Regions from separate parts of the Synechococcus sp. PCC 7336 genome, predicted to be linked through region 2. Evidence: predicted binding sites of a transcription regulator. Region 2 holds the regulator's gene; the other holds the start of a gene.

Region 1 (15,719 bases), 530 kb from region 2:
CTTCTTCATCGCTTTGGTTTGAGCGGAAGAGCCTACCCGACTGACCGAAATACCGGCGTCGATCGCGGGACGCAGTCCGGCGTTGAATAGGTCGGCTTCCAAAAAGATTTGGCCGTCGGTAATCGAAATTACGTTGGTGGGAATGTAAGCGGACACGTCACCCGCTTGGGTTTCGATGATCGGCAGAGCCGTCATCGAACCGGCACCCAATTCGTCGCTCAACTTAGCGGCACGCTCCAACAGACGGGAATGGATGTAGAAAACGTCGCCGGGGTAGGCTTCGCGACCGGGGGGACGGCGCAGTAGCAAAGACATTTGACGGTAGGCCACAGCCTGTTTGGACAGGTCGTCGTAAATCACCAGGGTGTGCTTGCCTTCGTACATGAAGTGTTCGGCGATCGCCGCACCCGTGTAAGGAGCCAAGAACTGCAGTGCTGCAGGGGCATTGGCATTAGCGTCCACCACAATGGTGTAGTCCATCGCGCCCTTATCTTCCAGAATGCCCACCACCTGCGCAACCGTAGAGGCCTTCTGGCCGATCGCCACGTAGACGCAAATCACGTCTTCGCCAGCCTGATTGAGGATAGTATCCACCGCCACGGTGGTCTTGCCCGTCTGGCGATCGCCAATAATCAACTCCCGCTGGCCGCGACCGATGGGAATCATGGAGTCGATTGCGGTAATTCCCGTTTGCAGGGGCTCGCAGACCGATTTCCGCGCAATGATGCCGGGGGCAGGAGATTCCAGGAGGCGGCTGGCAGAACAGTTGGGCTCGGGCTTGCCATCAATGACGCGGCAGAGGGGATCGACCACGCGGCCAATCAATTCGGGACCGACCGGAATCTGAGCAATCTTGCCCGTAGACTTAACGGAACTCCCTTCTTGGATGCTGCGACCAGCTCCCATCAGTACTGCGCCCACATTATCCTCTTCTAGGTTGAGGGCGATGCCGACGGTGCCGTCTTCAAATTCCAGCAATTCGCTGGCCATAGCTTTGTCGAGGCCGTAGATGCGGGCGATGCCGTCGCCGACTTGCAGCACGGTACCGACATTGGAGACTTGAACTTCTTGGTTGTACTGCTCGATCTGCTGCTTAATAATGCTGCTGATCTCGTCGGGGCGAATCGTAGCCATAATGTCCTCTTCAAGAGCTAGGGGTCAACATAGTTAGGGGTCAACACAGTTAGAAATGTGTGAGAAATATAGTTAAGAAAGCTGGTAGGCCAAGCGGCGCAACTGACCGCGCAAACTGGCATCAATCACCTGAGAGCCAACGCGGATAATGACGCCCCCAATCAGTTCGGGGTCCACCTTTGCCTGCAGCTCTACGCCTTCCGCTTGGGAAATCTGCCTGACGCGCTCGATGACGGACTGTTTTTGAGCATCACTCAGCTCGGTTGCAGAGGTCACTTCAGCCAAGGCGATTTTCTGTAGCTTGCGCTGCAGCGCTAGATAGCCATCGCAGACCTGGCGCAGAAAGAAAATGCGGCGGCGATCGGCCAACAGGTTGAGGATATTCAGCACGAATGGCTGCACCTTACCTTCGAATGCTTGTTGTAACAGGGATTTCTTGTTGTCAGTCGGAACCAGAGGATTTCCCAAGAACGCTTCTAGCTCGGAACTGGCATCGAGCACAGAGAGGATGCCGCGAGCGTCTTCGCCAAACTCGTTCACGAGGTTTTGTTCCTTAGCGATGGAGAGCATGGCTTCGGAATAGGGCGCGGCAATTTGTTGGGCAATATTGCCAGACATCTTACTGTCCTCCCAATAACTGAATACTGCTGTCGATCAAGCGGGACTGAGCGTCGTCGGTCAAGCGGCTCGGTAATTCGCGCTCGACCTCTTCGAGGGCTTGTTTCACCACTTGGCGGCGCAGTTGGGCAATGACGCGATCGCGTTCGGCAGCAATTTCTTTATCGGCAGCAGCCCTGAGCTTTTCGATGTCGCCATCCACCTTGCCGAGAATCTCGGCACGCAAGGCAGCAGCCGTTTCTTTCGCTTGCTCCAGGATGGTTTCTCCCTTTTGCTGAGCCATGGCAAGATTTTGCTTTTGTTGATTGAGCTCTGCCAGTGCTTGCTTTTTGGCCTGCTCTGACTCTTCAATCGCCTTGACAACGGCAGACCTGCGCTCGGTCAAAATATTTGAGATCGTGGTTCGACCCAGATAAATTAGCAGGCCCAAGATAATAGCAATATTAATGATATTGCTGTCGAGAATATCGAATTCCAACCCAAATCCAGTAGATGACGCAAGCAGCATCCTCAAGTCTCCTATTTACTTATGCGGCACCTAACAACTTTTCAGTCACCTGACTGCTCAAGTCAGTCACCTGAGCTTCTAAGACTTCTAGTGCAGCATTCTTCTCGGCTTCAATCGCCTGCCGAGCTTCTTGCACTCTGGCTTGGGCTTCTTGCTGGGCGGCAAGCACTTGTTGATTGCGCAGTGCAGTCGCTTCGGCTTCTGCATCCGAGATCAGGGATTGGGCTGCCAATCGAGCTCGGGCAGCTTCCTGTTTGTATTTCTCGGCCAAAGACTGAGATTCCGCCAGCTTTACTTTCGCATCCGCTGCCGTGTCGCGCACGTAATCGTTGCGTTCGTCGATTGCGTCTGTCAGAGGGCCGAAGAAGGTTACTTTCAAAACCGCCATCAGCAGTAAGAACTCGGCCACAATAATCGGGAGTGTGGCGTCGAATCCAAACAGACTGGCTTCCTGTTCGACCGCTTCAGTTGCAACGATTAAAGACCAGTGAATCATGTTTTTCGAGGGCACTAAAGTTGCTAGGGAAAGGGCACCCAGAGACGATCGGCCGAGGCCCAGCCTCTGGGTACCGGATAGGGCGAAATCTAAGCAAAGGGGTTGGCAAACAATAGAACCAGAGCCACAACCAAGCCGTAAATGGTCAGTGCTTCCATAAAAGCCAAGCTGATCAGCAGGGTGCCGCGAATCTTGTCCTCTGCTTCAGGTTGGCGAGCAATCCCTTCTACAGCACTGCCGGCTGCAGTACCTTGACCGATACCGGGGCCAATAGCACCAATACCAATTGCGAGAGCAGCAGCGAGAACGGAAGCAGCAGCAGTCAGTGAATCCATTAATGGTCTCCTTACCTTCAATTGCGCGCGAGCGCTGATAGGTTAATGTAACGTGGTCGGAATTGTTAGCAGAGAGCACTAACAAACTTGTCGGGGGAATGGATGAGAGAACGCCAAGTCGATCGCGACAGTCTCATCTAGTCGTGGTGTTCTCCACCGTGTCCCTCCAAAGCTTCCCCGATATAGTTGGCACTCAGGGTCGCAAAAATCAAAGCTTGAATGGCCCCCGTAAACAGGAAGAGAATCATCAGAGGTACCGGAATGAAGAGAGGTACCAGCAAAACAATCACAGCGATAACCAATTCCTCAGCCAGAATATTTCCGAACAGGCGGAAGCTGAGGGAAAGGGGCTTGGTCAGATCTTCCAGGATGTTAATGGGCAGCAGAATTGGGGTGGGTTCGATATACTTTTTGAAATATCCGAAGCCTTTTTTACGAATTCCGGCGTAAAAGTAGGTCACGCTCGTCAACAAGGCCAAACCCAATGTGGTGTTGATGTCGTTGGTGGGGGAAGCAAGTTCGCCTTCCGGCAGAGTAATAAACTTCCAGGGGAAGAGGTTACCCATCCAGTTGGAGACAAAGATGAACAGGAAGAGCGTGCCGACATAGGGCACCCAAGCCCGATATTCTTTTTCCCCAATTTGGGATTTCGCTAACCCTTGAACGAACTCTAGGGTGTATTCCAAAAAGTTTTGCGGTCCGGTCGGAACGCGCTCGATGCTGCGGGTACCCCAGAACACTAAGCCGAGGATGATAGCGATCGCAATCCAACTGCCGATCAAGACCTGACCGTGGATCGTATAGCTTCCCAGTTGCCAGTAGAGATGGTAGCCCACTTCGAGTTCGGCAAAGGGCAAGAGCTGGGATTGGAGGACAAAGTCAATCATGGAATATCGGACTTCCGAGACGGGACCAGCGTTTGAATTGCATACACAAATAAGGCCGCTTTGTAGGTCATGAACCCAAAGAAGATGGGTAAAACCTCAAGGGATTCTACGCGAGTGGCAACAACAATTAGGGCAGCGAACAATACGAGGCGATTGGGACCCCCCAACCTTCGATTTGACGGCCCCAACCGAGCCACGCCTTTAGCCAACATCCGAAAATAAACTAAGCCAAAGACAGCACCCAGCCCGTAATTCGCGACTATATTGAATGGGTAAATCCAAGCAATGGATAGGGCGATAACAATACTGCAAGCCAACGTCGTGACTAGCAGTTGCTGGGTAAGTTGGCTGTATTCTCCCCCCGCTTGCATCCGATCGAGTGGCGGTGCCGTTTCGGAAGGAGACTCGGTCGAACTGGCATCCGCAGATATCAGTTCGGGCTCAGCCTCGATAGATTCAGAGTGACTCATATATCCACTCAGACCTACTTTGATGAGATTTCGGAGATGAGATTTCGGATTTGCCCGAGAGAAAACAAATGACTCTAGAGCAGCCGACCCCGTTGCGATGCAACGGTCAACTCGTGCCAGAAGAGCACGGCGACCGCTACTTAACATATCACAATAAGTATTTATGCTTACTGCAAATGTCGAGCGATGATGCCTCAAACGATCGCAATCTCCGATTTTCATCGCTGAAACCAGATGAGCAATCGGCTCAATCCCTTGTGTGGCCTAGTAGCGCGAGATTGGCGTTAACGCTTCAATAGGAGTTTATCATCAAGCGGGAGCGGTCTACGTCCGAATCAAAAGAATTCCTAAACTACACATTGAGTAAAGTTTCGTGTCAAAAAAGACTGTCATCTTAGCGTTTGCTTCAAATAGCTTCAAGCAGCAGCACTTGCGATCGCCACAGTTGCATTAACTCTTCTGCCGTGGGAGGTTCGTCGAGTGCGGCACGGAGCTCGGCTACAGTGCGCTGGCCGTCTGCCGCTTGCAGAAAAGCGTAGGCTGACTCGGAAAGTTGGACCGATTCGAAATTGTAGTTGAGCAGTGTCGTACCGGGCCAATACCAGAGACAGGGACTGCGGTGGGCGATCGCCGCTTTCGAGTTCTCTGCCGTCCAGTCGAACTTCGGTAGGGGGGGCTTGGCGAGATAAAACTCATAATGGGCATTGACGGGATCCAGCAGTTCCACTAAGCGGTATTGCTGCTGGCGATCGAGCTGTTGGGCTCGGGCGAGTAATTCGGGGCGATCGCCCAGCAGGCGATCGAGATTCCAAAATTGGGGATTAGAAAAGCGGACGAACTCCAAACCGGAGGTTTCGATCCAGGCAAACAGACTATTGCAGTTATAGTCCACCTCTTGAGGGTGGAGGTACATGTCGGCAAAGTTTTCATCCGCTCGATTCTCGCCCGCCCAGCGTGCTTTCTCTTGAGAGACGATGCGGTTGTTCTCGGGCAGGATCTCGAAGAGTTGGCGTCCGGCCTGCAAGCCGGCTTGCAGTTGCTCCACCGTCTCCATGTTGGCGGACTCATCCCCTGCCACCAACAGTCGCAGGGCTTGCTGCATCAGGCGAATTTCCCAGCGGCCCAGCTCGCCGTAGACAAAGACGTGCATAATGCCGCCGGTCGCCAACTTGTCTGCCAGTGCTTTGAGACCAGCAGTGGGGTCGGGCAAGTGGTGCAGGACGCCGACACAGTTAATGAAATCAAAGCTGCCGGGAATTTGCTCTACATCGTAGAGACTGAGGTGGCGGAATTCGACCGGGGGAGACCCGGACTTGTGGCAGCGCTCTCGGGCGATCGCTAGGGCATTGGCACTCAGGTCAATGGCCCATTTTTCGGCCTCGGGATTCTGGTGAGCGATGTATTCGGTGCCGCAGCCAGAGCCGCAGCCCGCATCCAGAATGCGCGGTTTTTTTGGATAGGGATAGCCCCCCGTGCAAAAGGAATAGGCTTGGGGCCAACTCCAGCGCCAGTTAAAGCCTGGAGGTTCGCCCCCCGCAATCGGCTCGCCGGGGAAGGGAAAGCGATCGTAAAGTTGTTGCACTCGGGCGGTGACGCGATCGGCAGAGTCTGGGGGGGCGGGATTGACCATGGGGATTGAAATGGGGTAGACAAAATGTGCTGCACGGAGGAGTGGGCGCAGCACATTGGAGATTACCATTCGGGCTTTCACCAACGGTGTGAAGCCTTATGAATTGGCAGGGCTCGACAGCTTAGTTGGGGCTGCTAAAGGGATTGTCGTAGGGGGTATCCACAAAGCCCAGTTCGAATAATTGATTGTAGGCCCGTACCCCCAAGTCGCGGGTGGGGCCTTGACTGGAGATGACTTGTACGAGCTGGGCCACGGCTTCTTCGGCTTTGTTATCGGCACGATAAACAATGGCCAATTCAAATGCCACTTCATCCCGCGACTGGGCTGCCTCGCGAGCTAAGCCCCTGAGAGAATCGGAAATGCGATTGTCGATACCGGCAAAGCTGCGGGACAGCTCTTGGTAGTAGTTGGAGCGGGTATTAAAGGCGTTAAATGTCTCCTCTAGCAGCTCTGCTGCTCTAGCAAAATTCTGCGCGTCTGTGGCGGTGTTGGCCTGCTCTAACAACAGCTCCGCCCGTCGGAAACTGAGGTTACTGCCAGCTTGTTCGAGGGCACGAAATTGTTGGGGATCGGGAATTTCTTCCGCTTGAGCGAATAAGACTGGCGAGGCGGAAGGGGGTTCGACATCTGCCAGTACCTGCGCTGCCGACGTGCTCCAGCCCAAACTGACAGTGGCAGCGGCGATCGCGATCGCCATGTGGCGAAGGGGAGTGACTGACAAGTGAGAACGGGATCTATTGGCTGCCTCGCGACAGGACTCTAGCAAACGCATACGAAACTCCAACCGTTATGTGAACGCTTCAACAAAAACTTTTGGGAGGGGGACGCGATCGCCATCGCTCGGGCATCGGCCTTCTCTAGCAATCCGTATCCTATCATCCAGTTTCATTCCGGGCTGCTGCGATCGCGCGGGTGTGTCAGCGGCACGAGACAACCGCCGAAATCGCTAGCGATTTCGGCGGTTATGTACCATCTGGCGGGCAGCCGCTCAACCGGCAAGACCGAGGAGAACGGCTCGTGCGCAGCTCGTACCCGTCAGGCCGATTTACATCATGCCCATACCGCCCATGCCGCCCATGCCGCCCATACCGCCCATGCCGCCCATACCGGCGGCAGCGTCAGCACCCGCAGATTTGGGCTCGGGCTTATCCACCACCAAAGCCTCGGTGGTGAGCACCATGCCCGCGATCGAGGCTGCGTTTTGCAAAGCCGAGCGGACTACTTTAGCGGGATCGACAATGCCGTTAGCAATCATATCGACATAGGCGGATTGCACCACGTCATAGCCAATGCTGGCGGCCTGCTCCCGCACTTTCTGAGCGATCACAGAGCCTTCCAAACCGGCATTTTCGGCGATTTGGCGCACGGGGGCTTCGATCGCCCGACCGACGATATCGGCACCGATTTGCTCTTCTTCACTCAAAGAGCCTTTCACTTCGTCCACTTGCTTGCTCAGGTGCAGCAGCGTGGTTCCGCCGCCGGGAACAATGCCTTCTTCAACCGCAGCTTTGGTGGCATTGAGAGCATCTTCGATGCGCAGCTTGCGATCCTTGAGCTCGGTTTCGGTGGCTGCCCCCACCTTAATTACGGCTACACCGCCTGACAGGCGGGCGATCCGCTCCTGCAGCTTTTCTTTGTCGTAATCGGAATCGGTTTCTTCCAACTGCTGGCGCAGTTGAGCGACGCGCTTCTCGACATCAGCCGAAGTATCTCCGCCAGCCACAATGGTGGTGGTGTCTTTGCTAATGCTGATTTTGCGGGCGGAACCGAGCATGTCGAGATCGGTACTTTCCAGCTTGAGGCCAATTTCTTCAGAAATGAGCTGGCCGCCGGTCAGGACCGCGATATCCTGCAGCATGGCTTTGCGGCGATCGCCAAAACCAGGAGCCTTGACCGCTGCAATATTGAGCACGCCCCGCAAGCGATTGACGACGAGAGTCGCCAGTGCTTCCCCTTCAAGATCTTCCGCAATCACCAGCAGAGGCTTGCCAGCACGAGCTACTTTCTCCAACACTGGCACGAGCTCTTGGATATTGGAGATTTTTTTATCGGCGATCAGCAGCAGGGCATCCTCAAACTCAGTCACCATGCGCTCGGAATCGGTGATGAAGTAAGGGGAGATATAGCCGCGATCGAACTGCATCCCTTCCACCACTTCCAGTTCGGTATCGAGGGATTTGGACTCTTCAACCGTAATCACCCCATCGCGACCGACGGCATCCATCGCTTTGGCAATCATCTGGCCAATTTCTTCATCGTTACCGGCAGAAACGGTAGCGACTTCGGCAATGGTTTTCGATTCTTCGACGGGCTTGGCCAGAGTGCGAATGCCCTCGACCATAGCCGTGACGGTTTTGTCAATGCCCCGACGCAGGCTCACCGGATTGGCTCCCGCTGCAACATTTTTCAGACCTTCGCGGATCATGGCTTGGGCCAAGACAGTGGCGGTGGTGGTGCCGTCACCGGCAACGTCGTTGGTTTTAGAGGCAACTTCGCGGATGAGCTGAGCGCCAGTGTTTTCCAGTGCGTTTTCCAGCTCGATCTCTTTGGCGATGGTGACGCCATCATTGACGATTTGAGGCGCACCGAATTGCTTTTCGAGCACGACATTGCGGCCTTTGGGTCCGAGGGTAATGCGGACGACATCGGCCAGTTGATTGACGCCTTTTTCCAGTGCTCTGCGTGCGGATTCGTCAAAAACTACTTGTTTAGGCATGAGTAATGTCCTGTGGTATCGATGGGGAATGTCGAGCTGTCAGCAGAGACAGCCATTCGGCCGAAGAATCGCGGTTTGAATGGGGTAGGGATTTATTCCACAACTGCCAAAATATCTTTTGCCGCCAGCAGAATGTGCTCGGTATCTGCCAACTTGAGTTCGGTTCCAGCATATTTGCTATAGAGCACTTTGCTGCCCACGGCGACTTCTGGGGGAACGCGATCGCCTTTATCGTTGAAGCTGCCGGGGCCGACAGCGACAACTTCACCCACTTGGGGCTTCTCTTTCGCCGCATCGGGCAGCAGGATGCCTCCAGCCGTCTTTTCCTCTTGGGGGGCGACTTTGAGTAAAACGCGATCGCCGAGGGGTTTGAGGGTGGAGGCAGACAAACTCAGACTAGCCATACTAGCAGGTGTTCCTCTTGGGTTTCAGTTCTGGTTTACCGGGCTGGACAGTACTGGTGACGACACAGATCGTCCCGATTAGCACTCTCCTGCTCCGAGTGCTAATGGTAGCTCACCCCCGCTAGCCAGTTCAACCGGATCGAGGCTAAGCCTAGGGTGCGAATATCCGCACCCCGAGAGCTTTTAGTGTCATCAATAGATCGCTATTGCGAAAACCGATCGCGTTGTTTCCGCATCCAGCTCCAAGCACCGCTAGCTAAGGCCCCCGCCATAATCAGCCCGAGGATGGGCTGAAACAGAGGTTGCCACAACTGCATCCACAGGTCGTATCCCAACGACATCCCTGCAAACGCCCCAGCGACAGCAACGGCAAACCAGGCAAAGCTGGCTAACGCGGCAAAAATAGCGAAACTGAGAATGCGATCGATCGCCTGCTTAAGGGCTTGCATGGGCCTGTGGGGAATTCAAATCTACAGACACTTGTAACATTTCCCGCAACAACTGGCTCTGCAGTTGGCGCACTGCGTAGATATCCCAGCCCTGGTTGAGCAGGACAAAATAGGTGCCGTCTGGCAGCGTCCCCGCCAATGTGGTGACGCTGTTGAGGGTGCCGGTTTTCGCAGCAATACCGTGGGGAACATTGCGGTTGGAGAGGGTACCGGGATCGATCCCGGAGACCGGCAGCCAATCGTGCAGGCTTAAGCCACCCGCTGCCGCTCTCTCGTCCAGGGCCTGCAAGATGGCCACAACAGCTCTGGCAGAAAAGCGATTGTCCCGTCCCAAGCCGGAGGCAGTCACCACCTGCATTTCGCGGGCGGGCAGGTAGGGGCTCACTTTGTCCGATAGCACCGAGATGCCCCCCAAACGATTGGCTAACATATCGGCCATAACGTTATTGCTGTAGGTGTTGAGGGCTTTGAGAATTTCCGTCAGCGATCGCGAGGGATGCTCGAATAGCGGCTGGGCTTCTGGGGGCAGGGCCGCAAGCGTCTGAATTCCCCCAGAGAAGCTGACTGCAGGAGCGCGAACATTGGCGCGATCGCTGGCCCATTGCTGAAACTGATGGCGCGCTTCCAGGGGCCAGAGCGACTCGTGCATGCCCCAGCGCAAGAGCTCGGCGGAGGTGGACAGATTGGGATAAAAGTTCATGTAGAAGGGGGTCACCACCTGAAAATCGCCCGCGATGTGGCGAATGCCCAACGCGCCAATTTGCGATCCCAGCTCAAAGCTGTCTTCCCAAACAAAATAGGGATCGCCATCCCCCGCCACAATCAGGTCGCCGTACAAAACATCCTCTCGCAGCTCCCCGGTGGCATAAATTTTGGTCGTAAACCGATGGTTGGGCTCCCACGTCTCCAGTGCCGCTAGGGAGGTGGCCAATTTGGTCACTGAAGCGGCAGGCAACATCAGAGTCGGTTGATGAACCGCCAGTTCGCGCCCGCGAGCATCCACAAACAGCACCCCCTGCCAGGTGCGATCGAAACCGCGAGCCTGCAGGCGATCGAGAAACCGATTGACCGCAGCTCGATATGCTGGCGAGACGGGGGGCAAGTCCTCTGCCGAGACACTTGGCGGAGACACCAGTCGCTCTACCGTCGGTTGCTCTGCCGGTGGGAACTCTGCCGATCGCACCCACGGCGTTGGCGATGCCCCCCACCCCAGTAGTCCTGCAACTGCGGCCAAGCCAACGCCAACCGTTCCTATCCATATCCAGCGCATATCTGCCTCACCACCCCGAATTGCCCGACCCATATCTGAATTGACTGGACATCCCCCATCGTTGCTGAATGGCAGGGGGTTGCGTCCGGCGTCAATTGTCTTCCGTTGCTGCGCAACCAATCGCGATCGCTACTCTAATCTGAAGATAATTTTGTCGCACCGAGTTTATCCTCGATCGCCTGCAAGCGCTTCTGAAGTTTGCGAACGGATGCAGCCAAATCCGGCAGTTTCCGCTGTACGGCTACTGTGCGTTTCCAATCGCGCGCTGCTTGGTGGGGATAGCCACCCACAACTGTATCCGAGGGCACGTCGGTGGAAATGCCAGTTTGGGCGGCAGCGATGACGCGATCGCCCAATTCGATATGGTCCGCCAGTCCCACCTGTCCGGCTAGCAAGACATTTCGACCCAACCTCGTTCCGCCCGCAATGCCCACTTGAGCGCACAGCAAGGTATGGGCTCCAATCGTCACGCCATGCCCCAACTGCACCAGATTGTCAATTTTAGTGCCTGCACCAATGCGAGTTTCCCCCACTGCCGGACGGTCGATCGCCGCGTTTGCACCCACTTCCACGCCGTCTTCCAAGACCACCCGTCCCGCTTGTAGCATCCGGTACCAACTGCCATCCGCTTGGGGCACGTAGCCAAACCCATCGTCGCCAATACTGGCGCCGCTGTGGATGATACAGCGATCGCCCAATTGGGTGCGCTCGTGCAAGACGCAGTTGGCCAGCAAGACGCAGTCGCTGCCAATCTCTACACCGGGATAAAGGGTGACATTGGCATGGATCTGGGTGCGATCGCCTAGCTTAACGCCGGACATGATCGCCGCATTGGCCCCAATGGCTACCTCGGCCCCTAACTCCACATCGGGGGCAACAACAGCACTGGGGTGAACGCCTGCCGCAGCCTGGTAGGGGCGGTAAAACCACTCGATCGCGCGGGCAAAGTCCAGGCGAGGATTGGGCGATCGCACCACCGCCAGCTCTGCAGGCACGGGGCTATCGAGGGCCACAAGGACAGCACTGGCCCGAGTTTGTTTGAGTAAGGGCAAATACTTGGCTTCACTGACAAAGCTGAGATCCCCCGCTCGGGCTGCCTCTAGAGCTGCAACACCTCGAATCTCGATCTCCCCCGAGCCTTCGCAATCACACCCCAGACGCCTTGCAATCTCTGATAGCTGCACTGCCACCTCCCACGCTTCAACGAGCAACGAGTCAATCTCAATCGGATTCTAGCGGCAGATCGCGCAGCCATACGAGCTAGGAAAGAAGCCTCTTTTCCTCGGGAAGAGACTGGTCTAAAATCAGAAATTTGTCAAAATTTTGCCGCGATTGAGAACCTTACCTAAAGGATTTGAAGGCTGTTTAAGCAGTGTAAACATAAGGGCACAAACCCCTTCATATCCCGTTACGTTCCTCAGGAAGGCGCAGCCGCCATGATAAAAGTAAGAAATTCAATATACCGATATTTGTATTTACGTAGCTCTTTATTGCCATTTATGCAACTCGCACTAGACATGTCTCTAGACAGTTTATGACCATATTTGTGGGTAACTTGAATTATACTGCCACAGCCGAAGACCTAACTGGGTTTTTTAGTCAGAAATGGGAAGTTACATCTGTCAGTATTCCCATCGATCGCGAGACTGGAAGGGGACGGGGTATAGCCTTTGTCAATCTCGCCAGCTCCGCTCAAGAAGACGAAGCGATTGAAACAGCAAATGGGACCGATTTTATGGGCCGTCCGCTAAGGTTAGATAAGGCAAAGTCTCGGCAGTAATACCTTCAATCGCCTTTATTTTTGAGCCGAACGATTCAGTCAGATCGCGTCGTAATTGTTTGGGTGAATTGATGGAACTCGCAGCCAAGTCTCTCCCCTTTATGCGGCTTGGAACCGATATTGTCTATGTGCCTCGAATCCAACAAGCATGGGAGCGATTTGGCGATCGCTTTTTAGCAAAAGTCTATACTTCGGCAGAACGGGATTACTGCTTGCGCTCGGATGCCCACACCCTCCACCGTCTGGCTGGGCGGTGGGCGGCGAAGGAAGCTGCTGTCAAAGCAATGGGAACGGGCTGGAGAGGTGTGGGCTATACCGATGTGGAAATCTGTCGGGCTCAATCGGGGGCGCCCTCCATCCAATTGCACGGGCGGGGAATGGAGGTGTTGCACCAGTTTGGCTTCCAGGCCGAGCAGGTGGCTTGGCAGGTGAGCTTTACCCACGATCGCGACTACGCCTTTGCAACGGTTCTGTTGGTGGCGATCGCCTAGCGTCAGCCCATTCTCTACGTCATCGGCTGAGGCTGCAGGGCGAGGACGGATACCTTGCCCGCCACTGTTTTGGCAATTTGGGTCAGGGCCAAGGCGGAAGCGGAATCGGGATTGGAGACGGCGATCGGTAGACCGCGATCGCTCTGTTCCCGCAGGGCTATCTCCAGCGGAACGGTCCCCAGCAGCGGCACATTCAGTTCGCCAGCCGTTTTCTCGCCGCCCCCCGAACCAAACAGGTCGTAGCGCACATCCGGTCGATCGGGGGGGATAAAGTAGCTCATATTTTCCACGATGCCGATGATGGGCACCCCCAATTGCTCGAACATTTTGAGGCCCTTGCGGGCATCGTGCAGGGCAACGGTTTGGGGGGTGGTCACGATGACGGCACCGGCAATCGGAACCGCTTGGGCTAAGGTCAGTTGAGCATCTCCCGTGCCCGGCGGCATATCCACAATTAGATAATCTAATTCCCCCCAGACCGCGTCGTACAAAAAGCGACGAATGATGCCGTTCAGCATGGGGCCGCGCCAAATCACCGGCTGATCGCGATCGATTAAAAAGCTCATGGACACGAGCTTGACCCCGTGGGCCTCAACTGGATGCAAGCGCTCTTGCCCTTGAGGGGTTTTCTCCACCTCCACTGGCTGTCCCTGCACCCCCAACATCAGCGGCATATTGGGACCGTAAATGTCGGCATCGAGAATGCCCACTCGCGCCCCCGTTTGAGCCAGCGCCACTGCCAAATTGGCAGATACCGTACTCTTGCCCACCCCCCCTTTGCCGCTGGCCACAGCAATAATATTGCGTACGCCGTCTATCCCCTGGCGATCGGGCAGCCCCACCGATTGCGGCGTCTCTGCCGTCACCTCCACATCAATTGCGTCCACCGGCCCCAGAGTGCGAATGGCATCTTTGCACTCGTCCACGATGAATTCCCGCAGGGGGCAAGCTGGTGTCGTCAGCACGAGGGTAAAGGCGACATTCTGCCCCTCTACCGTCACGTTGCGAATCATGTTCAGCTCCACCAAGCTCTTGCGCAGCTCGGGATCGCAAACTGGGCGCAAGACATCGAGAATTGCTTCGGGGCTGAGGGTTGTGGCGGTCATTGCAGCTTCAGTGAGTGAGTTTATTTTCAATGTAATGCAAGGTTTGCTGGCAGATTTAGATCGATCGCCCCCATCATCCCTGCAACTGTTCTAGAGCCCTATGCCCGATTGGCCCAATTCTCCGCCCAATCCAGTAAGGCTTCCACAGCTTCGGGGCTCAATGCTTCGCAGTACAAGCGCAAAACAGGCTCGGTGCCGCTGGCCCGAATCATCAACCAACTGCCATCTTCCAAGACAAATTTGTGCCCGTCTTGGGTTAAATGGGCTTGCACCTGCCTACCTTCGATCGCCTGGGGAGGAGTTTCATCCAGCGATCGCATTAACTTCTCTTGCTTTGACTTGTCTGGCAGGTGCAGATCGCGGCGATTGTAATAGGAGGTATAGCCGGTGCGTTCCTGCAGATCGCGGTAGAGATCGCTCAGATCCCTTTCGGTGGCGGCGATCGCCTCCAGTAGATACAGGGCTGACAGCATGCCATCCCGCTCGGGAATGTGGCCCGTAAAGCCAATGCCCCCAGACTCTTCCCCGCCCAGCAGCACATCTGTGGCTAACATTCGATCGGCCAAGTACTTAAATCCAATCGGCGTTTCGGTGACGGGAATATCGTAGAGGGCGGCCACTTTGGCAAAGAGCTCCGAGCCGCTCACGGTTTTGACCAACTCCCCGCTGTAACCGCGCCGCTCGGCAAGATGCTGGATCAGAATGGGGATTGCAATTTGAGGACTGAGAAATTTCCCCTTGCCGTCTATCGCCGCAATGCGATCGCCATCTCCGTCAAACACCAGTCCCACTTTGAGCGGGGCGGGATCGGCCGCGATCGCCTCCATCGTTGTTGCCAACTGCGGCGGCAGCGGCTCGGGGGACATGCCGCCAAATAGGGGATCGCGATCGCCGCGTATTTCTCGTACGCGATCGCCCAACAAGCGAGTCATTCCTCCCGCCGCCGAGCCATGCATCGCATCGATCCAGATTTTGACCGAGGACTGACGGATCGCGTCTAAGTCCACCTGCTGACTCAACTGCCCTAGATACATCGGCCAAGGATCGAAATCCTCAATTGCAACGGGAGCAGTGGATTCCACCGCCACTGGCAAATCGGCGAGCAACTCCTCCACCTGGCGAGTGATATCCGCCGAGACCGAGCCACCAAACGCCCCTTTGAGCTTGATTCCAGAATATTCGGGCGGGTTATGACTAGCCGTAACGACCAAAGCACCCTGCAAACCCAACTGATGGACAGTCCAACTCAATGCGGGGGTTGGAGTTGCTTGGGAGGATAGCTTCACTGGAATGCCGATGGCGGCGATCGCTTCGGCAGCCGCTCGGGCAAAGTGTTCGGATAAAAAGCGATTGTCGTAGCCCACCGCAATGCCGTTACCCGCATAGGTCTGGGTCAAAATTCGAGCACTCGCTTGCGCCACCCGT
Region 2 (16,223 bases):
CCCAACGGACGAACCGTCGCCTCCGGCAGCGCTGACGGAACCGTGAAGTTATGGAGTCGCGAGGGGGCAGAGCTAAAAACCCTGCAGGGCCATGCAGGCGATGTCTTGAGTGTTAGCTTTAGCCCGGACGGAGAGGCGATCGCCTCCGGCAGTGGGGACCATACCGTCAAGCTGTGGAGCCGCGAGGGGGAGGAATTGGCTACCTTGCAAGGTCATGAAGGTGCTGTCGCGAGCGTTAGCTTCAGCCCGAACGGACAGATCGTCGCCTCCGGCAGTGCTGACGGAACCGTCAAGCTGTGGAGTCGCGAGGGGGAAGAACTCGAAACCCTACAAGGCCACACAGGCTCTGTTACGAGCGTCAGTTTTAGCCCAGACGGACAGACGATTGCCTCTACCAGTGGTGACACGGTCAAGTTGTGGAGCCTGGAGGGGGAAGAACTGACCGCCTTGCAAGGCCATAACAAAGTTGTCGAGAGCGTCAGTTTTAGTCCGGACGGACAGACGATTGCCTCTGGCAGCGCTGACGGAACTGTGAAGTTGTGGAGTCTAGAGGGGGAGGAACTAACGACTCTGCAAGGCCATGAAGGCTCTATCTTTAGCGTCAGTTTCAGCCCGGACGGAGAGACGATTGCCTCCGCCAGTTACGATCGGACAGTGATTTTGTGGAATTTTAAACTCGACGATCTCATTGCGAGAGGTTGCCACCAAATCGCCGATTACCTCCAGTACAATCCCAACGTCAGCGAGGACGAAAAACTATTGTGCGAAGGGGTTGAGTAAAGCGATCGCCCCCTTACACTGTGTCGGGATCGAGGTCGAGTTGGCGGAACTTTGCAGGTAGGACTGGCGATCGCTCAATAAAACCGCAAGTGCTCGGCCGCAGCACTCAAGTGAGAAATATCCCCATTCAACTCCAGCTTCCAGCACCGCTTTTGCCCCACCAGTTTTACCAAACCGCAGAGATGGCATTGAATCTCGGGCCGCCCCCCCACCAATCCCCAAGCAGCCCCCAACATCGAAGCCCCGTGGCCGATCAGTAAAATATCCTCCCCAAACTCAGTCGCCAGCACCTGCGCTGTCTGGCCTGCCCGCGCTAAAGCTTCCTCCCCCGTCTCGGGAAACATCGCCCGCACCCGCGCTCGATATGTAGGGTCCACCCTCGGATAAAACTGCCGTAGCGTCTCCATCCTCAGCAGCTCCGGTCGCTGCGCAAACCAATCGGGATTGAGAAACTCGCTCAGTCCTTCCTCCAAGGCTATGGGTAAATCTAGAGCCTCAGCCACGTGATGGGCCGTTTCAATCGTGCGTAAAAATGGCGAGGCAAAAATATAATCGATGCCCTCTCCCACTAAACGCTGGCCCAATTCCTTCGCTTGCACCACCCCATCGGCAGATAGCGCCGGATCGTGGGGTCGCAAAGCTGTTTTGTGCCAATCGGGATCGGCAAAATCTTGGCGATTGCCGTGGCGAGCAATCCAAATCGTTTGTGGCATCTCGAGCCCGCAATGCAAATTACCGCGATCCTAACCCCCACCCCAAGTACCAACAAGGCCAGCCGTGCCCGTCACGTTCCGCCCCAGTGGGTAAAGGAAACGCCATAATCGACTTCACAATATCCCTTAACCTGTCGTTAACCGATGAAGATGCATTGCCGCGATAGGGTGTAAGCGATTCGTTTCCCCCAGTCTGGTGTAATCACTGTTATGCTCCGCCCGCCGGCCGATTTTTGCGACCCAAGCGCGAGTGAAGCAGTTCTATTTTTATGTTCGCCCCTTCTAGCCTATGCAAGCTCCTTCCGGTAGTCAGACTGGCTTATCCATCAAGCAAGTGCTCCGTCGCAATGCTGCACGAGATAGGCGCGGCAAACTCATCGCGATCGCGATGTTTTTGTGTGCTGCCTTTTGCGTGGTTATCACCGTCGGCATTGTCTTTATCCTGATGGAAACCGCCGTCGAGTTCTTTAACGACGAGCTGTTTGAGACCATCGGCTACTTGCAAAAAACCACTCGGCAACTGGCCCAAGACGCAGGCGTCAGCGGTGCCGACCTCTCCGAAATCCTGCGCAAGGCGGTCGATACCCGCGATCGCACCATCGAACGCATCGCCGATGCCATTCCCAACCTGTCACAAGAGGAATTTCGAGCGACGCTAGAGCAAAACATCTCCTCCGCCAGCGGTGCCGAACGATTCTGGACCCGCATTTCCACTTCGTTTTCTCGCTTCTTTCTAGACAATCGCTGGACCCCTTTATTTGCCAGCAAGCGCTTTGGCATCTGGCCTCTGATTAACGGTACGGTCTTGGTAACGGTGGTCGCCATGCTGGTGGCCACCCCCTTAGGATTGGCGACGGCCATTTACCTCGGGCTGTATGCCCCCAAGCGACTGGCGACGCTTCTGCGACCGCTGGTGGAGCTACTGGCAGGAGTTCCCACTGTCGTGTACGGCTACTTCGCCCTGGTTTATATCACGCCAATCTTGCGAGCAATTTTCCCCGACACTGCCATTTTTAATGCTGCCAGTGCCGGCATCATGATGGGGTTGATGATTTTGCCTACCGTCGGCTCCATCAGCCTAGATGCGATCGTCTCCGTACCCAGAGCCTTGCACGACGGTGCCTATGCCCTCGGGTCCACCAAGATGGAGGTGGCCACTACAGTGGTGATTCCGGCAGCTATTTCCGGCATCGCTGCTTCGATTATTTTGGGCATCTCGCGGGCGGTGGGAGAAACCATGATTGTGACCGTAGCAGCCGGTCAGCAACCCATTCTCTACAGCGGCGACACCGCGCTTGAAAACCTGGCTATTGTAACGAACCCCTTACAATCTATTGCCACCATGACGGCCTATATTGCTCAAGTCAGCTTGGGCGATGCCCCCCAAGACAGCATCGAATACCGCACCCTGTTTGCAGTCGGTCTCGTGTTGTTCTCCATTACTTTGGCCATGAACTTGATTAGCCGCACTATTGCCAGCCGAATTCGCGAGGAGTACGACTGATCGTGACCAATCCGTTAGAGGCCATGGGCGGGGCAACCGCTGCCGAAGAGCAAAATCTATTCGCTCCCAACCTACAGCGCCGCCATTTAGTCGGCCAACTGTTCGCGCTCATCTGTGCGATCGGCACCCTTGCGGGGCTAGTTGTGCTGTTAATCTTGCTGAGCTTGACCTTCGTCCGAGCAATTCCCTTTCTCAGTTTCAGCTTTCTCACCTCCTACCCTTCGCAGGTGAATCCCGAAACCGCTGGGGTTCGATCGCCGCTGCTCGGCAGTATTTACATCCTGCTCTACACCATTCTGTTTTCGGTCCCGATTGGGGTTGGGGCTGCCATCTACCTGGAAGAATACGCCCCCAAAAATCGATTGACGCAACTGCTGGAACTCAATATCGCCAACTTAGCAGGGGTTCCGTCAGTGGTTTACGGTATTTTGGGGCTCGGTCTGTTCGTCAGACTGCTGGGCTTGGGACGGGCGATCTTTGCGGGGGCTCTGACAATGGCCCTAGTGATTCTGCCGGTGATTATTGTGGCTGCTCGAGAGGCCATCCGGGCGGTACCCCGTTCGCTGCGAGAGGCTTCCTACGGATTGGGGGCCACCAAATGGCAAACCGTTTGGACCCACGTGTTGCCAAATGCCATACCCGGCATTTTGACCGGGGTGATTATTGCGGTTTCGCGGGCGATCGGAGACTCTGCATCGCTCTTAGTCCTCGGCGCCCTGACCTTCATCACCTTCGATCCCAATATCCTAGAGTGGTTTGGCCTCACTTCGCAGTTTACGGTGTTGCCCTTGCAAATCTTCTTCTGGACGGGCTTGCCCCAGGATGTGTTCAAGGAGTTAGCCGCTGCGGGCATTATCGTCTTGATGATTTTGCTGCTGTCCCTCAACGCCCTGGCGATCGTTATCCGCAGCAAATACAGTCAGTAGGCTGAACGTTACTGTCATTCAATTCCCCACCTCCCTTCCTTCCCGGAGACTCATCTGATGCAATCTGCTTCACAAGCACCGACCGAAGTTAAAGACACAGCCGTATTAGAAGCCCAAAAAGTTGACGTTTACTATGGCGACTACCTGGCCGTGACAGATGTCAATATGTCGGTGCCCAAAAACCAGGTCACGGCTCTAATCGGTCCTTCGGGATGCGGCAAAAGTACGATGTTGCGCTGTTTTAACCGTATGAACGACTTGGTTCCCAGCGCCCGCGTCGAGGGTAAGGTGATTTATCACGGTCAAAACCTGTACGAAGAAGAGATCGATCCGGTGGAGGTGCGCCGCCGCATTGGCATGGTCTTCCAAAAGCCCAACCCCTTTCCAAAATCTGTGTTTGAGAATATTGCCTTCGGTCCTCGCGTGAATGGGTTTAAGGGGGACAAAACCGATCTGGCAGAGTTGGTGGAGCAATCGCTGCGTCAGTCAGCTTTGTGGGATGAGGTGAAAGATAAGCTGCAAGATAGCGGTCTAGCTCTGTCCGGCGGACAGCAGCAGCGCTTGTGCATTGCCCGCACGCTGGCGGTAAAGCCCGATGTGGTGCTAATGGACGAACCCTGTTCGTCCCTCGACCCCATTTCCACCCGTCGGATTGAGGAGTTAATCGAAGAACTGAAGCATAACTATACGATCGCCATCGTCACCCACAACATGCAGCAGGCCGCCCGCGTGTCGGACATGACGGCTTTCTTCAATGCCGAAGTCGATGATGAAGGCGAACGGGTCGGTCGCCTCATAGAGTTCGACCGCACAGAAGCAATCTTCAATCATCCCGTTCGAGCAGAAACTCGCGAATATGTGAGCGGCCACTTCGGCTAAGTCCAGTCGAGCGGAATAGAGACTTACCCCAGACGATCTACCTTCTCTGCTTGGGGCAAAGCTTGTTTGCCAACAGGTTAGTGCTGGGGCTGGGTAAATAATGTTAACTTTGATTTCATTTGATTGCGCTTGGTTAAGTGTCCGTCTTCGCCTATGCTGAATAGAGGCTGTTTCCCCCATTGAGACATTTTCATGAAAATTTTCCTGTCTAAAGTCGTAGCGCTGCTGCTGGTGGCAGTGCTGTTTGTCTCCGGCTGTGCCTCGACTCCAGGAACCGAGCGTCTTTCGGGTAAATATTATGACGATGCGCAGGTGGTGGTAGACGTGCTGCGCGAGGCGATCGCCGTTCCCCCAGAGGCTGAAAATCAAGCGGAGGTGCGCAAAGAGGCCCTTTCGGTGATGGAGGCATTTGGCTCTCGCTACAACCGCAATCGCTATAAGGGATATCAGTCTTACACCACCCTCAGAACCATCTTCAACACCTTGGGCTCTTACTATCGTCAAGAGAAAATTCGTCCCATTCGTCAAGACCGGCTCGATCGAGTGGCTAGCGAACTCCGGCAGGCTGAACTCGCCATTCAGCGCAAGCGCTAAATCTCAGTGCGATCTCGTGACTGTCTTGCGATCGCATTGCAGCGGACTAGGGACGCATTGTGGCGTCCCTTTTGTTTCGCCCAGATTGGCGCGATCGCGCGCAGCTAGTGCCTTAGAATGAGGAAGATTTACATTGCGTTACAGTTGACGTCAGGGAAATTCGCATGCACGTCGCCATTGTTGGAGCTGGGCTGGCTGGTCTGAATACCGCCGTCAACCTAGTGGAAGCGGGCCACACCGTCGAAATTTTTGAGAATCGTCCGTTTGTGGGGGGCAAAGTTGGCAGTTGGATAGACAAAGATGGCAACCACATCGAAATGGGATTGCATGTCTTTTTCGGCTGCTACTACAACCTCTTTGGACTGATGGCCAAAGTGGGAGCCCTCGACCATCTCCTGACCAAACAACACACCCATACCTTTGTCAATCGCGGTGGCGAGCTGGGTGCCCTCGATTTTCGCTTCTTTGCCAGAGCCCCCTTCAATGGCTTAAAGGCGTTCTTTACCACCTCGCAGTTGTCGGCCAGAGACAAACTGCAAAACTCGATCGCCCTCGGCACCAGCCCGATTGTGCGCGGCTTGGTGGACTTTAACGGAGCTATGCAGCAGGTGCGCGAGCTCGATCGCATCAGCTTCGCCGCTTGGTTTCGCAGCCACGGCGGCTCCAACGGCAGCCTCAAACGCATGTGGAATCCGATCGCCTACGCCCTCGGCTTCATCGACACCGAGAATATCTCCGCCCGCTGCATGCTGACCATCTTCTTGTTCTTCGCCACTAAAACCGAGGCATCGGTGTTGCGCATGCTAGAAGGCTCTCCTGCCGAATTTCTCCACAAACCGATTGTGGACTACATTACATCGCGGGGGGCGAAACTCCATCTCCGTCGCGGCGTCAGCGAAATCTTGACGGCAGGAACTGAAGATCGGCAGAGGGTCTCGGGTCTGAAACTCGCTGACGGGGACACAGTCACTGCCGATGCCTATGTCTGCGCGGCGGCTATTCCCGGCACCCACCGCCTACTGCCCCCCCACTGGCGTCGCTGGCCTCAGTTCGACAATATTTACAAACTGGAGGCCGTGCCGGTGGTGACCGTCCAACTGCGATTTGACGGCTGGGTGACGGAATTGCGGGGGGAAGCGAAAACGGCAGCCGAGCAGGCGTCTGCCATCGGGCTGGATAACCTGCTTTACACCGCCGACGCCGATTTCTCCTGCTTTGCCGATCTCGCCCTCACCAGTCCGTCCTCTTATTACAAAGAGGGGGAAGGCTCGCTATTGCAATTGGTGCTCACCCCCGGCGATCGGTTTGTGCCCATGAAAAATGAGGCGATCGCCCAGCAGGTTAGCCAGCAGGTTCGAGATCTGTTTCCCTCGGCCCGCAATTTAAATGTGACCTGGTTCAGCGTGGTCAAGCTAGCCCAATCCCTTTACCGCGAGGGGCCGGGAATGGACCCCTATCGGCCCGACCAAACAACCCCCGTGCCCAATTTCTTCCTCGCCGGTAGCTACACCATGCAGGATTACATTGACAGCATGGAAGGGGCAACGATTTCAGGCAACTTAGCGGCGCAAGCAATCTTGGAGAGCGCGTTAATAGCCGGAAAAGTATAGAGCGCTATTTTATACGATCGCATTGTCCCGTCTGCGAAGCTTTGTCATTTCCGTCAAGTGGGTTGCACCTTTACAGCAACCCACTCGGTGCATTGAGGTGGGGGCGAAGGTATCTGCAGATTCACTTAAGGCAGAACGGATTTTTTGGTATTGCTAGATACAAAACAGGGGTAGGTGGCTCTCTAGGATCGGGTGAGCAAAATCTGACGCTCTATTGACTCCGGTGCTCCAGTATTCTTGAAGCGATTGAATCGGGGCGTCTAGGAACAAATTCAGGTATTTAAAAGGAGACAGACGCGAATGGCATCACCCCAAGACGTAATGAACCTGATTCAGGAGCACGATGTCCAGATTGTCGATCTGAAATTTATCGACCTACCCGGCACCTGGCAGCATTGCTCTTTCTATGTCGATCAAATAGACACCGATACTTTCGCGGAAGGCTTGGCCTTTGACGGCTCCAGTATTCGCGGTTGGAAGGCCATTAACGAATCCGACATGTTGATGGTGCCCGACCCCAACACCGCTTGGCTCGAACCCTTCACCGAAGTTCCGACCCTCAGCCTCACCTGCAGCATTAGCGAGCCCCGCACTGGCGAGCCTTACGAGCGCTGCCCCCGCAGCATCGCCGCTAAAGCGATCGCCTATCTCAGTTCCACTGGTATTGCCGATACCGCCTACTTTGGCCCCGAAGCAGAATTCTTCATTTTTGACGACGTTCGGTTCGACCAAACCCAAAACAGTGCCTATCACTATGTGGATTCCATCGAAGGTCGCTGGAACTCCGGTCGCGAAGAAGAGGACGGCAACCTAGGCTACAAGCCCCGCTACAAAGAAGGCTATTTCCCCGTCTCCCCCACCGACTCCTACCAAGACCTTCGCACCGAAATGCTACTGACCATGGGCAAGCTAGGGGTGCCGATCGAAAAGCACCACCACGAAGTGGCCACAGGCGGTCAAGCGGAGTTGGGGGTCAAGTTTGCCGATATGATCTCCGCTGCAGACTACTTGATGATCTACAAGTACGTCATCAAGAATGTGGCTAAGAAGCACGGCAAGACGGTGACCTTCATGCCCAAGCCTTTGTTCAACGACAACGGCACCGGCATGCACACCCACCAGTCCCTCTGGAAAGGCGGCCAGCCCCTCTTCTTTGGTGACGGCTATGCCAACCTGAGCCAGATGGCCCTGCACTACATCGGCGGCATCCTCAAGCACGCTCCTGCCCTACTCGCCTTTACCAATCCCACCACCAATTCCTACAAGCGGTTGGTCCCCGGTTTTGAGGCGCCGGTTAACCTGGCCTACTCGCAGGGCAACCGCTCTGCTTCCGTGCGGATTCCGATTACTGGCTCCAATCCGAAGGCCAAGCGTCTGGAATTCCGCTGCCCCGACGCCACCAGCAACCCCTATCTGGCCTTTGCTGCCATGCTGATGGCTGGTTTGGACGGCATCAAGAACCAAATCGATCCCGGCAGCCCCTTGGATGTCGATATTTACGATCTATCCCCCGAAGAACTGGAAAAAATTCCCTCCACTCCCGGCTCCCTCTCGGAGGCGTTGGAGAACCTCAAAAGCGACCATGCCTTCATGTTGGAAGGCGGCGTCTTTACCGAGGACTTCATCAACAACTGGATCGAGTACAAGCTGGACAACGAGGTGATTCCCCTCAGCTTGCGCCCTCACCCCTACGAGTTCTCCCTCTACTACGACGTGTAAGTCAATGCAACTCGTTGAAGCGCGATCGCCCCTCAAGCGAGGGGCTTTTTTTGGGGTAATCCAGGCATTTAGCGCAGCGAACCACAGCGCTAGTGAAAGGGTCTAATAGACACATTCTCAAAACTACGGGTCTCTGCTTAGACGGGGTGCCGCTATCGGACCAACTCTAACTGAGTTAGATTTTTAAAAATGCGATTGTTGGCATCCAGCAAGAGCTTGATCGGCTGGGTGGGCTTGTCTTGGAGGTGAAATGACATGATGGTGATTTCATCCCCTGCCCGAACCAAATGGGCGGCAGCACCGTTCATACAGACGACGCCAGAATGGCGATCGCCCGCGATCGCATAAGTCTCCAAGCGATTGCCATTGGTATTATCCACCACCAATACCTTCTCGTACTCAGCTAAATCGGCAGCCTCCATCAAGGCTTTATCGATGGTGATGGAGCCCGTATAGGCCAAATTCGCTTCAGTCACTATTGCTTTGTGAAGCTTGGATTTGAGGAAAATGCGCATAAGCACTGTCAGGACAGGAGTTAAGTTGGCTAAACGGCAACTGCGTCAGCGATACGATCCTAACCGGGAGAACGCCCCAAACGCCAAAATTAGCGGTAGGTTGGCGATCGCTCGAAGGTCGATTGGAACGGATAGCGGGAGTAACTTCAGGGAAGACTAGCGATCGTGCAACTGGCTGCGCTACGCTGAATTCAACCTGTGGGATACACGTAGGTACAGCAATACAGCCGAAGTCACTCGATGCGGTACAACGATCCCCATGCAAATTAACTTGAATGCCCGACAGCAAAATATTCTCTGGGCGACGGTTCGCAGTTATATCGCCACGGCAGAGCCTGTGGGCTCCAAAACCTTAGCCCAATCCTACGACTTGGGGGTGAGCACCGCCACCATCCGCAATGTCATGGCGGTATTAGAGCGCAGCGGCTTATTGTTCCAACCCCACACTTCCGCCGGACGCATTCCCTCCGATAACGGCTATCGCGTCTACGTTGACGACTTGATCGAAGACCCCACCGACCTGCAGGAGCAACTCTTGCAAGTGCTCTCCGATCGCCTCGGCCAGCAACTGAACGACAATCTCGAAACCCTACTGCACCAAGCCACTCAAATTTTGGCCACCTTGAGTGGTTGCATTGCCCTCGTCACCGCTCCCCCAACTGACACCGCCACCATCCGCCACCTACAACTGGTGGCAGTCGATCGCAACCGCATTATGGCGATTTTGGTGACCGATTCTTACCAGAGCCACTCCGTCTTACTCAACCTACAAAGCGATTCCCAGACAGGGCTGGGCTCTCCCCTCGGACATACCATTGCCCCCCTATCGCCTGTGAATGACGATCGCCGAACCGAGCCGGATGCGATCGAACAATTGGAACAGGAGCTGCAACTGCTCAACAACTTCCTCAACCTGCAATTGCGGGGCAAAACCTTCTACGACATCCTCAATATTGACTGGTCCGAACTCAACCGCCAATTCCGTTCTTATGGAGCTTGGCTCCAGCAGTTGCTAGATGTGCTCAAACACAATCACTTGAGACCGGCGATCGGCCAAGTTTTTGTGGGGGGGATGACGGGCCTGATGCGCCAGCCAGAGTTTGCTCAAACCGACCAGATCCAGGATGTGGTGCAGCTACTCGAAGAAAATCAGTCGGAATTGTGGCCGGTGTTGGGACCCACGTCCCCCGATCGCGTCGTTGTTTATATCGGCTCCGAAAACCCCCTCGAACCGATGCGACAGTGCAGCCTGATTTCGACTGGCTATTCTTGCGGCAGTTGGGCAATGGGCAGCGTCAGCCTGCTAGGGCCGACCCGGTTGCCCTACGAGCGGGCGATCGCCTCGGTTAAAGCCACAGCCCATCACCTCTCAAACACACTCAACAGTGTGAATTCAACTTGAATCTGCCGATCGCAGCTCAAGAGCATCAATTAATACACTAAAATATAAAGATGTAGCGTCATAATACTGATTCTTCGCGTGTAACTCGATAAACTAAGCGATAATATTTGACAGTATTTTCGGTTCGGGCAGTGGGTGGGTGAGTTCAAAGCAGTTAGGGTGAGTCCATGGAAGCGAAGGAATTATTGCAGTGGTATGCTGCCGACCGCCGCAAATTTGAAGGCATCGAGCTCAATAAGGCAAACTTGCCCGACTCTCACCTGCAGGGAATTGCGCTGATTCGGTCTAGCTTGCACAATGCCAATCTCAGCGGAGCCAACCTGAGTGAATCGGATCTGTACAAAAGCGATCTGTATCGTGCCAATCTCAACAACGCAATGCTATCGCAGGCGAGGGTGCGGCGGGCAAAGTTGCGCGAGGTGCAACTGGTAGAAGCTGATTTGCGCTATGTGGATTTCACCGGTTCGTTTTTGATTTCAGCCAATTTGACTGGAGCCAACTTCAGCCATGCTATTCTCACCACCACTTTTTTGAGTCACTGCAGCCTGCGGGAAACCAACTTTTCCCATGCAGACCTCTATAAAGCCAATTTGCGTAACAGCGATCTCAGCGGGGTCAACTTGCAGGAGGCCGTTCTCAAGCGCACCAACCTGATGGAGGCCGATCTCTACGAAGCCAATTTAGTGCGGGCAATGGGAACTGAGGCGAACCTGAAAGGCGCTAAAGTGGGACATGCTAATTTGGCAGGGGCCGATTTCAATCAGGCTAATTTGGCGGAGGCGAGTTTAACTTATGCCAATCTGGCCAATTGTAATTTGAGGGGTGCCAATCTCAGCGATGCCGATCTGAGTATGGCTTGTTTGCGAGGGGCCAATCTGACGGGGGCCAACCTGGAAGGCGCGAATTTGAACGATGCCGATTTGGCCAACGCCATCCTGACAAAGGCAAAACTGGCCCGTGCGAGCTCGGAGGGGGCTAAGTTTCGCGAGACTGTGATGCCGGATGGTAGCGTGCGCTCGGATGAGGCGATACCGGTGGATCGCGATCGCTTGAGAATGGCCATCGATAAACCGGCAGAGTCTGGCTGGCAGCGAGCGAGTGCCGAGGAAGTTTTGGAGAGATTTGCGACAGGGGAGCGAGATTTTCCTCAAGTTTCGTTGCGGCGAGCACTGCTGTACGGAGCCTATTTGCGCTGCATCAATCTCGATCGCGCCGATCTCAGAGAAGCCTATTTGCGCCAAGCCAATTTGTACGGCGCGAACCTACATGCTGCGAATCTGAGTGCTGCCAGCGCAATCGGTAGCGATTTGAGCGAGGCGAATCTATCTGCGGCTAATTTAAGAGGCTGCGATTGTCGAGGGGCTGATTTGCGACGGGCGGTGTTGGTGGGGTCGAGTTTGCAGGGGGCGAACCTGAGTCAGGCGCAGTTGCAGGGGGCTGACTTGCGCGATTGCAATCTGCAGGAGGCTAATTTTGCCGGAGCCAATTTGGCGGGGGCAGATTTGTCTGGGTGTAACTTGCGGCGGACGAATATCACTCGCGAGCAGTTAGAGAGTACCATTCGCACCAAAGTCGCTCCCTCGATTTAGCGGCTGGCGATCGCCAGCCGCCCGCAATTCCCCTCCGTGCAGTACAACTGAGCCTGAGAGATATGAGGGGATGGGATGACAAAGACGATCGCCATTGTCGGAGCGGGCTTAGCGGGACTGACCTGCGCCAAGGTTTTGCAAGAAAACGGCTGCAATGACTTTGTCTTACTCGAACAAAGCGATCGCGCAGGCGGCAGAGTGCGCACGGATGAGGTCAATGGCTTTCAGCTCGATCGCGGTTTCCAGGTGCTGTTCTCCGCCTATCCAGCGGTCCGTCGCCATCTCGATCTCGAGGCTTTAGAACTGTGCAACTACAGTCCGGGGGCGGTGCTCGTGCGGGGCGATCGCCACTATCCCATTGGCGACCCTCTCCGGGCTCCCGCCACTCTGCTCGAATCGCTAGCCAATCCACTGTTGACGCTGGGGGACAAAGCTCGCATATTGACACTGCGAGCTCAATTATTCGCCAGTTCGATCGAAGCCATTTGGCAGCAGCCCGATCTCTCCACCCTAGATTTTCTCCAGCAGTGGGGCTTCTCCCCACAAATCCTGCAGCACTTTTTCTATCCCTTCTACAGCGGCATCTTTCTCGACCCAGAACTCAAAACCAGTGCCCGTCTATTCCAGTTCTATTTCAAGATGCTATCTGAAGGGGCGATCGCGACTCCCAAACGGGGAATGGGGGCAATCTCCGACCAGCTTGCCAGCCACCTCGCCAGCGGGCAACTGCGCTGTAACGCTACGGTAGAACGCATTGCGATCGAGGGGGAGCGCGTTACGGGAGTTCAGCTACGAGATGGCAGCACCTTGGCCGCTGAGTTTGTGGTTTGTGCGACAGAGGCCACTGCAGCGGCGCGACTCGTTCCTCGACTAAACGGCGATCGCCCCATTCCTACCACACCCCGCGCTGTCACCTGTCTCTATTTCAGCACCCCTATCTCCGCCCATGCGGAAACCGCCATCCACCTCAACAGCGCCAAGACACCCGAGACTGCCATCCATCACTGCATCCAACTGAGCAATGTCAGCCCTGCTCTCACCCCCGTTGGCCAACACCTACTGTCGGTGACGGTCTTGGGCAATCCGCCATCCACCCCCGATCGCTTAGCCGAGCGCTGCCGTCAAGAATTGCTCGACTGGTTTCCCCACCTAGATGGCGATCGCCTGAGCTACCTGCGGCAATACCGCATCCCCTTTGCCCAATTCGATCAACCCCCCGGCCTGCACGATCGCTTACCCTCCCCTCGCTCCGCTATGGCAGGGCTCGTCCTGGCAGGGGAATACACTTGCCAAAGCAGTATTGAAGGGGCTATGCAGAGTGGCGATCGGGCAGCGAACTCCCTGCTGGAACAGCTTTGAGCCGAAATTCCCTCGGCGAAAAGCGCATCCGAGCAACCTGGTTTTCTGAAGGCGTTGGGCGATCGCCCCCAAAAAAGCCCCAGCCTACTCTAGTGAGGCTGGGGTTAAGTTTAAATACCTTCAATCAGCGGTCAGAGACTCAGACAAAAGCCAAGTCAGTCAGCTCAAATCCATTGCCCACAAAGGCAACGAGTTCGTCGCCCAGGAAGTCAAAGCTGCCGTTGCCATCATCGAGCGCAATAGCCGTGGCAGGACCGCTGCCCAAGCTAAAGAAAGCGTAATCGCCAAGACTGCCCGAGAGCTGAATGCGATCTTCACCCGTCGCAAAATCTGTCAGTTCGGCCACGTCAGCCGTACCCGCCTCAGCGTAGAACGCCCCTGACTCGTCGCCTAAGACAAAGGTATCTCCACCAGCACCGCCCGTTAAGGCATCGGCCCCGCCAACTCCGTTGAGGATATTGGCACGAGCATCGCCCGCGAGATTGTCATTGAAGACAGTGCCCGTGAGATTTTCAATACTTCTCAAAGTATCCGTAATCAGTACATCGGGTGCAGGCTCGTAAAAGGCAGTGCCAGCAGCCAGATCTGCCGTGACTCCAACGGGAATGTCGCTGAAATCAGCCGTATCGTTGCCGCCGCCGCCATTCAGGCGATCGGAGCCACCGCCCCCCATGAGGGTGTCAGCACCGCCGTTACCGAAGAGATCGTCGCTACCGCTGCCCCCAGCAATGAAGTCGGCACCGCCGCCACCGAAGAGGTCGTCGTTGCCACTGCCCCCCATGAGGGTGTCGGCACCGCCGCCGCCGATGAGATCGTCATCCCCTTCGCCCCCATACAGAGTGTCGGCACCGCCACCTGCTCTGAGGTCGTCGTTGCCGCCACCCCCTTCGAGGGTATCGGCACCGCCGCCACCGAAGAGGTCATCATCTCCCTCACCGCCAACCAAGGTGTCATCGCCAGCGCGACCGAAGAGGTCGTCATTGCCACCTCCCCCTTGGAGGTCGTCATCGCCTTGGCCAGCTTTGAGATCGTCATCGCCAGCGCCGCCGAGGAGAGTATCGTTGCCCGAGTCACCTTTGAGGAAGTCGTCGCCGTCAGCTCCAAAGAGCTCGTCATCACCAGCGCGACCCTTAATAATGTCGTCGCCAGCTAAGCCGAAAATTGAATCGCCATCGGCAGTCCCTTGCAAGATGTCATCGCCATCTGTGCCGATTAGAACGGCCAGAGATGGCAACACAGTATCTTCCCGGAAACTCAGGTTTTGGACGCGCTCGTCCTCTGACACCGAAGTATCCTCCACACCAAACGCAGAGCCGCCCAGATCTTCGTTGAACTCCGCAAAGAAGAGCTCCGCGAGGGCATCCTGCTCGGAGCCAGCATCGGCAAAGTCCGCCAAGTCTTGGAAGCTGCCACTCGCCAGCGCCGCAAACTCTGCTTCCAAATTGACTTCGTTGTAGAAATCGGGGTCCAATGCCTCGAAGACGGGGAACGGATAGCTATCGCCGCCATTTTCCAGGAAGTCGAGGGTGACCACCCGAATGGCAGCGGGAGCATTCGGTAACACTTCTCCATCGACTACCACCGGCACAAATTCGCCCGTGGCTTCGTCAAACACCGTCACATTGAGGATGCGATCGCCTGCTGTAATCTGTTCGAGGGTATTGGGATCGAAGCTGCGAGCCGCTTGGGTGGGGTCGAAGCTGAAGCGGATGTTGCCCACCTGGCCGAACTGTCCGGGCTCGTTGAACATATCCGGCTGAGACTCAGCCACCGCATGTTCGAGCACTTCGAGCAACTGCTCGGAGGTCAGGGTGACTAATTCCAGACCGTTGTTGAAGCGCAGGGTATTGGCAATATCCAGTTGAGACACATCGCCTGCTTCTTTGCCAGCAGCAGGGTTGGCCTGGGTGGTGGTTTGCACCACAGTGCCGTCGTCGAGCTGGCCCACAAAGCCGATGATGTCGCGGATGCCGCCGCCATTCTTGATGGAAACCAAGATAGGGGAAGTATCGATATCCTCAATTTCGCGGGCGACGAAGATGTTGGCATCGGCGGTGAGGTTGCCGAAGTTGGTTTCTTCGTTGCGGACGGAGGAGCGGGCACCATTGAGGAAGACATCTGACTGACCGACAATATTGCCATCCTGCAAATTGACAACGTTTGTGACGTTATTGACCAGATCCTGCACCACTTGCTGAGAAGTGCCATCGGCGAAGGCTGCCTCCAGCGCTTCTGCGTCAGTCAGCGCTCCAGCTTGATTGAACTGGGCGATAACCCCAGCATCGGTTGTGGCAAAAGCACCGCTAACGGTTTCGTCAACGCTCTCGGGAATGATGTTGCCATTGCTGTCAAACTCGATCGCCAAACGGCCCACGTAGCTGTACTCGCCATCGGTGGACACCACGGCAACGGGGTTGCCGTCGGCATCGGAGGTGACGAAGGGATAGCCCGGTTGAACGCTAGGGGTGTCGGGGTCGATATCGAACACGTTGTCGATGGTGTCGCCCGGTTGCAAGCCGCGATCGATATCCTCCTGGTCTGCCACAATCTGGTCGGAACCGCCCGCCACGATGATGTCCACGCCAGACAGGAGAGGAGCCAGTTGCTCGGCTTCGATCGCAAACTGTTGCAGG

The links. The regulator HrcA, encoded in region 2, represses chaperone genes, less so after heat shock. The targets are predictions, from matches to a motif close to TTAGCACTCNNNNNNNNNGAGTGCTAA.
Region 1: the regulator HrcA is predicted to act here: its motif matches at 9,277-9,303, upstream of groES (co-chaperone GroES).

Annotation. Positions count from the first base shown of each region.
Region 1 covers NZ_CM001776.1:954,233-969,951, forward strand. The annotation lists gene atpA (F0F1 ATP synthase subunit alpha) at 1-1,134, opposite strand, end outside; gene atpH (ATP synthase F1 subunit delta) at 1,207-1,752, opposite strand; gene SYN7336_RS04670 (F0F1 ATP synthase subunit B) at 1,754-2,260, opposite strand; gene SYN7336_RS04675 (F0F1 ATP synthase subunit B') at 2,280-2,756, opposite strand; gene atpE (ATP synthase F0 subunit C) at 2,846-3,091, opposite strand; gene atpB (F0F1 ATP synthase subunit A) at 3,229-3,978, opposite strand; gene SYN7336_RS24485 (ATP synthase subunit I) at 3,975-4,448, opposite strand; gene SYN7336_RS04695 (class I SAM-dependent methyltransferase) at 4,855-6,078, opposite strand; gene SYN7336_RS24490 (hypothetical protein) at 6,200-6,850, opposite strand; gene groL (chaperonin GroEL) at 7,124-8,794, opposite strand; gene groES (co-chaperone GroES) at 8,887-9,198, opposite strand; gene SYN7336_RS04715 (hypothetical protein) at 9,402-9,647, opposite strand; gene SYN7336_RS24495 (D-alanyl-D-alanine carboxypeptidase) at 9,634-11,037, opposite strand; gene lpxD (UDP-3-O-(3-hydroxymyristoyl)glucosamine N-acyltransferase) at 11,052-12,128, opposite strand; gene SYN7336_RS04730 (hypothetical protein) at 12,452-12,697, shown strand; gene acpS (holo-ACP synthase) at 12,769-13,188, shown strand; gene SYN7336_RS04740 (Mrp/NBP35 family ATP-binding protein) at 13,203-14,294, opposite strand; gene SYN7336_RS04745 (phosphoglucomutase/phosphomannomutase family protein) at 14,393-15,719, opposite strand, start outside.
Region 2 covers NZ_CM001776.1:421,237-437,459, forward strand. The annotation lists gene SYN7336_RS02075 (WD40 repeat domain-containing protein) at 1-780, shown strand, start outside; gene SYN7336_RS02080 (histidine phosphatase family protein) at 855-1,493, opposite strand; gene pstC (phosphate ABC transporter permease subunit PstC) at 1,783-2,997, shown strand; gene pstA (phosphate ABC transporter permease PstA) at 3,000-3,923, shown strand; gene pstB (phosphate ABC transporter ATP-binding protein PstB) at 3,978-4,802, shown strand; gene SYN7336_RS02100 (hypothetical protein) at 4,995-5,396, shown strand; gene zds (9,9'-di-cis-zeta-carotene desaturase) at 5,561-7,006, shown strand; gene glnA (type I glutamate--ammonia ligase) at 7,307-8,725, shown strand; gene panD (aspartate 1-decarboxylase) at 8,878-9,240, opposite strand; gene SYN7336_RS02120 (heat-inducible transcriptional repressor HrcA) at 9,500-10,642, shown strand; gene SYN7336_RS27605 (pentapeptide repeat-containing protein) at 10,810-12,231, shown strand; gene SYN7336_RS02135 (NAD(P)/FAD-dependent oxidoreductase) at 12,307-13,590, shown strand; gene SYN7336_RS32120 (choice-of-anchor I family protein) at 13,730-16,223, opposite strand, start outside.